DNA from 2 places in the Exiguobacterium sp. s50 genome. Region 1 is predicted to be linked to the other one. Evidence: predicted binding sites of a transcription regulator. Region 1 holds the regulator's gene; the other holds the start of a gene.
What was found. The regulator LexA, encoded in region 1, represses DNA repair genes until DNA is damaged. The targets are predictions, from matches to a motif close to CGAACATATGTTCG.
Positions count from the first base shown of each region.

Region 2: uvrB (excinuclease ABC subunit UvrB) is a predicted target of LexA. The motif match lies at 1,950-1,963, and genes of this name have one in related genera.

Region 1 is NZ_JACSLP010000001.1:89,266-92,406, reverse strand. Features, by position in the region: gene KNP68_RS00485 (DNA alkylation repair protein) at 1-731, shown strand, start outside; gene KNP68_RS00480 (metal-binding protein) at 819-1,259, opposite strand; gene lexA (transcriptional repressor LexA) at 1,259-1,879, opposite strand; gene KNP68_RS00470 (hypothetical protein) at 2,085-2,321, shown strand; gene KNP68_RS00465 (YneB family resolvase-like protein) at 2,394-3,038, shown strand; gene KNP68_RS00460 (DUF896 domain-containing protein) at 3,099-3,141, shown strand, end outside.
Region 2 is NZ_JACSLP010000004.1:87,824-90,964, forward strand. Features, by position in the region: gene uvrB (excinuclease ABC subunit UvrB) at 1-1,896, opposite strand, end outside; gene KNP68_RS06985 (sulfite exporter TauE/SafE family protein) at 2,011-2,808, shown strand; gene KNP68_RS06990 (MIP/aquaporin family protein) at 2,910-3,141, shown strand, end outside.

The DNA of each region.
Region 1 (3,141 bases):
CTTTTCTGCTTCGTGATTCGACGCGAGTAATGGATCGCATGATGGCATGGGCCAAGCATCCGAATGAGCATGTGCGAAGATTGGCAAGTGAAGGCTGTCGTCCTCGTCTTCCGTGGGCGGAGTCATTACCGATGTTCAGAGAAAATCCGGCTCCCGTGTTTGCGGTTTTAGAGTTATTGAAAGAAGACCCATCATTATATGTAAGGAAAAGTGTCGCCAACAATCTCAACGATATCTCGAAAGATCACCCGGAAGCCGTGCTCGAAGTCTCGCGTCGATGGCAAGGCGAACATCCTCATACCGACTGGGTCATCAGACATGCGTGCCGAACGTTAATTAAATCCGCACACCCGGACGCGTTAACTTTGTTTGGTTATACGCAAGAAACGGATTTGACCGTCAACTCATCGATTACTATACATCCGAATGTGCTCAGCATAGGTGAGGCGTGCGAGATTCAGTATGATTTGTCGATTCGTCCAGGAGATGCCGCCTATATTCGGGTCGAATACGCCATCGATTTCATAAAAGCGAACGGGAAAGCGAGTCGTAAAGCATTTCTGCTAGCGAACAAACTCGTCCCCGGGGGTGCGCGACTTGTAGCGAACAGGATGCACAGTTGGGCAGATTTGACGACTCGTCGGCATTATTCAGGGGAGCATCGTGTCGTTTTGCTGGTCAATGGACGAGAAGTGGCAGAACATCATGTCATGTTGCATAAAAGTTATTGAGCTTCTATATAATAAACAGTTCAAAAAGGGCAACCCAGTCTCTACTAGACGGGTTGCCCTTTTAGGTGTATGGCATAAATGTTTGGCTTAAAAGGCACGTTTGAAGAACGTGGACGCATAATCGAGCGTCGTATGTAACGTCGTCGCGAAGACGAGTCCGAAGAAACATGCGGCCCCGTTTAGGTCGAGCCATGATCTGGCAGCTTCCTCATACGGCGTGAACGTGAGCACGAGCGTGAGCGGGAAGCCAAGATAGATGACCCGGATCAGATCGCTCAAGAGCGGCAAATGCGAGAATAACGACCGATGGGGCATAATCTTCACGTAAGGGAGCCAAAAGCCTCGGAGTGGTCCCCATCGATAATAGGCGTCCGACTTTAAGTCAAGGTCCGGGGAGAGCCAGAACGTCCCGATTAGGGCGCCGAATAGGAACATGGTCGGAACATCGATGTCAATAAAAGGCGTGGCAATCGCAAGAGCACCGATTGCCACGAGATTCGTACGGGTATGTGTCTTGCCACTAGCCATTAGTGAATCGTGCGGTATACACCGATGACCTTCCCTAAAATCGACACGTTATCGAAATACATCGCTTCGAGCTCGTCGTTCTCTGGTTGAAGACGGACTTTCGAAGCTTCTTTATAAATCCGCTTCACCGTCGCTTCGCCTTCATCCGTCATGGCGACGACAATCTCTCCATTGTCGGCCGTGTTCTGTTGGCGGACGAGGACACGGTCCCCGTCCAAGATGCCGGCGTTAATCATAGAGTCTCCCGATACCGAGAGCATGTAGACGTTGTCGGAACCGACGACGTGGGCCGGGAGCGGGAAGTGCTCTTCCACATTCTCGATCGCCGTGATCGGCGTACCGGCCGTGACTTTTCCGATGACCGGCACGTACATGACGGCATCATGGTCTTCCACGACTGACATCTCTTCATCTAAAATTTCGATGGCACGTGGCTTCGTCTTGTCACGTCGAATCAATCCACGCTTCTCTAGACGGTCCAAGTGGCCGTGGACGGTCGAGCTCGATGCGAGTCCGACTGCCTCTCCGATTTCACGAACGGAAGGTGGATACCCTTTCGCCCGGACCTCGGCTTTTATAAAATCAAGAATCTGTTGTTGTCTTGCTGACATTTTTTTCAATGGATTTCACCTCGATTATGTCGAATAACCTGCGAACGCATCCTATTCTTTATGGGTTTAGTTTAACACAAGAACACATGAGCGCACAAACATTCGTTCGTTTTTTTCTACTTGACCGAACAGAAGTTCTTGTTTTATGATGAGAACAGATAAACGAACAGACGTTCTCGAGAACGTGTATTCTTATTCCCAGGAGGTAATCGTTATGAGAGACACAATCAATGGAATCATTTTAGTCGGCATGTTGGCACTTGGAATGTTCGCGTTTTATATGGTCGGGGAAATGCGCCACGATGTCGAAGTCGTCGCGACCGAACCAGTAATCGAGCATAGCATCGAAGAAGAAGTCGCCTTGACGGAGGCCGAGTCGCTCGAGGCACAGCTTCTCGCTGAACGCGCTGAGAAAGAAGACGACAAGACGACGTGGTTCGCCGCCGAATAATCTTTTCTGATTGCGAACAGCCCCCGAACCTGTGTATCGTAGAGGGCGAATGGAAAGAAAGGAAGTGACGGGATGCGAGTCGTCATTTATTGTCGCGTGTCGACGAACAAGTCCACGCAAGAGACGTCACTCGGTCGCCAAGCGGACGAACTGACGCGGATGGCGAAACGTCTTGACGCTGAAATCGTCGATGTGATCAGTGAGCAAGAGAGTGGGTATGAGGTCAATCGGACGGGGTTGCTCGATTTGTTGGAGCACGTCTCGACATCTAATCTCGATGCCGTGCTCGTGAGCGATGACAGCCGCCTCGGACGAGGGAACGCGAAAATCGCCATCTTGCATACGCTCATGAAACATAACGTCCGCTTGTTGACGATGCAATCGTCCGATGAATACGTCGTCTCGGATGCCGAGAAGATGGTGCTTGAAATCGTCAGTGTCGTCGAGGAATACCAGCGTAAAATCCATAATGCGAAAATCTCACGCGGCATGCGTCGGGCGGTCGCGAACGGGTTCAACCCGCACCGCAACATCCAACATCACGATCAAGGCGGTCGGAGCCGAATCGAAGTGCCGATCGAAGAAATTGTCCAACTGCGCGAGCGCGGACTGACGTTCGCTGAAATTGCCGCCACGCTACGTGGTTTTGGCTATGAGGTGTCGAAAGCGACCGTGAACCGTCGTTATTTGGAGCACGTATCAGTGCCAGAAACTTGATTCCTGCTCGCTGATTTTGTACAGTAGAAGAACAAATTCAGTAGAGAGGGGGCGAGCCTGATGCTAGCACCTGAACAGTTGGAGCGAATCAATTTTCTCGCCA
Region 2 (3,141 bases), on a different contig from region 1:
CATTTCTTCTTCTAGCTTGGCGATGGCTTCCTCACGTTCAGCCGGCTTCATCGAGCTGAGTGATTCGAGCACATCCTCCTCGGCGTCGACCGTCGCGCGGATGACGCCGCGTACTTCTTTACGGATCGTCTGCGGCGTGATGCCGTGTTCTTCATTATAAGCTTCTTGAATCGAGCGACGACGATCGGTCTCTTCAATCGCGCGCGTCATCGAGTCGGTCATCTTATCAGCGAACAAGATGACGTGCCCGTTCGAGTTCCGCGCCGCCCGCCCGATCGTCTGAATGAGCGATCGGTCCGAACGGAGGAACCCTTCCTTGTCGGCGTCTAGAATCGTGACGAGACTCACTTCCGGGATGTCTAGTCCTTCCCGCAGCAAGTTGATTCCGACGAGGACGTCGTATTTCCCGAGACGCAGGTCACGGATGATCTCAATCCGCTCGAGCGTCTTGATTTCCGAGTGCATATAGTTGACCTTGATGCCCGCTTCACGCAGATAGTCCGATAAATCCTCGGCCATCTTTTTCGTGAGCGTCGTCACGAGGACGCGTTCGTCCTGTTTGATACGGTCGCGAATCTGATCCATCAAGTAGTCGATTTGTCCCTTAATCGGATGAATCTCGATCGTCGGGTCGAGTAGACCCGTCGGCCGGATGATCTGTTCGATCATGTTCGGTGTATGTTCAAGCTCGTAAGGACCCGGTGTCGCCGAGATGAAGATCGCTTGCGACAACTTCTTCTCGAACTCGTCGAACTTGAGTGGTCGGTTGTCTTTGGCCGAAGGCAGACGGAAACCGTGGTCGACGAGCACTTGTTTCCGGGCCTGGTCGCCGTTGTACATGCCGCGCACTTGCGGGAGCGTCACGTGCGACTCATCAGCGATGAGCAAGAAGTCTTTCGGGAAGTAGTCGATGAGCGTGTACGGCGTCGCCCCTGCCTCCGTCAAGTTCAAATGACGTGAATAGTTCTCGATGCCTGAACAGTAGCCCATCTCGCGCATCATCTCGAGGTCATAGTTCGTCCGTTGTTCGAGGCGCTGTGCTTCAAGCAGTTTGCCTTCTTCGCGGAACTTTTCGAGCTGCTGTTCGAGCTCGGCCTCGATGTTGACGATTGCTTTTTGCAACTTCTCGTCACGAGTGACGAAGTGGGACGCCGGGAAGATCGAGACGTGCTCCCGGTCGGCGATAATCTCTCCGGTGAGTGGGTCCATCTCGCGGATGCGGTCGATTTCGTCACCGAAAAACTCAACGCGCAAGCACTGCTCGTCACGTGACGCCGGGAAAATCTCGACGACATCCCCGCGGACACGGAAACGGCCGCGCTGGAAATCGATATCGTTCCGTTCATATTGAATGTCGATCAGTTTGCGGAGCATCTGGTCGCGCCCCATCTCTTTGCCGACGCGGAGACTTAAGACGAGACTGTTATACTCTTCCGGGTTACCGAGACCGTAAATACAGGAGACGGAGGCGACGATGATGACGTCGTCCCGCTCGAACAAGGCCGATGTCGCCGAGTGGCGGAGTTTATCGATCTCATCGTTAATCGAGGCATCTTTCTCGATGAACGTGTCGGTCGACGGCACATACGCCTCCGGCTGATAGTAGTCGTAATAACTGACGAAGTATTCGACGGCGTTGTTCGGGAAGAACTCTTTGAACTCGGAGTAGAGCTGTCCGGCGAGCGTCTTGTTGTGGGCCAAGACGAGCGTCGGCTTCTTCACTTCTTGGATGACGTTCGATACGGTGAACGTCTTCCCGGTGCCGGTCGCACCGAGCAACGTCTGATACCGGTCGCCGCGATTGATTCCTTCGACGAGCTGACGAATCGCTTCCGGTTGGTCGCCGGCCGGCTTATATTCTGAATGTAAGTCGAACGGAACGCTAATCTTATCCATGTATATTCCTCGCTTTCTTTACCTTGCATATTGGCTTGATTATATCACATACACGAACAAATATTCGCTTCTGACACGCTTCCCAAATCGTTCCGCTTTTCGTTATCATGGAGAGTGAATCTAAACAGAAACGAGTTGGTCGTCATGTGGTCGCTTCTCTTTATCCCGCTCGGTGCCGTCGTCGGCGCCACGTCGCTCCTATTCGTCGTCGGGACGAGCCTGTCCGGCGCCAAGAAACATACGTCGCTCGGCAACGTGTCCTGGTTGACAGGCATCACGGTCGGCTTGGCCGGTGCCGTCACGGCTCAGCTGTCGAGCCGGCTCGTCCTCTCGATCTCGGGCACGTACGACTGGTTGCTCAATCTATTTTATCTGGCTATCCTATCTTATTTTGCCGTTACGCTATTAAAGAAAACATCGAAACCGCAGAAGCCGAAAAAATCATCGCTACTTGCCGCCCTCGTCATCGGGATGATGGCCGGGCTGTTGTCGGCGCTACTCGGTATCGGTGGCGGTTTCATCATCGTCCCGCTCCTCGTCAGTTGGCTTGGATTCTCGACACATCACGGGGTCGGAACGAGCCTGGCTGCCGTCCTGTTCATCTCGCTCGGCGGACTCGTCGGTTATCTCCCGTCGCTGTCGCTCGACTACGTGACGCCGCTCGCGTTGGTCATCGGCGCTTTCATCGGAGCCCCGTTCGGCGCCACGCTCACGAATCGCTATCACGATAAAGAGATCTCTAACCGACTCGCCTGGTTATATATGGCCGTCATCACCTCGATCGCGCTCGATCTTGGTGCCGCCGTCTATGCGCCGCTCGCGTACGTCAGTTTGGCGGTCCTGCTCGCTTTTCTTGTCGGGATTGGACTCGACTTCAGACGGCGTATTGTCAATCAAAACCACTTTTCATAAGAAAAGTGGCTTTTTTTGCATATACGGTTTTGAAACGCTTACATTTGGGGCATATAATGAAGTGGTAAGCCAAATTTAATATGGAAGGAAGGGAGTATCACATGTCAGCATTCGTCAGCGAAATTATTGGTACAATGCTACTCATCTTGCTCGGTAACGGTGTCGTCGCCGGCGTCGTGCTCCGTCATTCGAAAGCGGAGAACGCAGGTTGGGTCGTCATCACGTTCGGTTGGGGCTTCGCCGTTATGATCGGGGTATACGCAGCCGGAATCTACGGAGGGGCGCACTTGAACCCTGCCGTCACGGTCGGGCTCGCGACAGCAGGCTCATTCC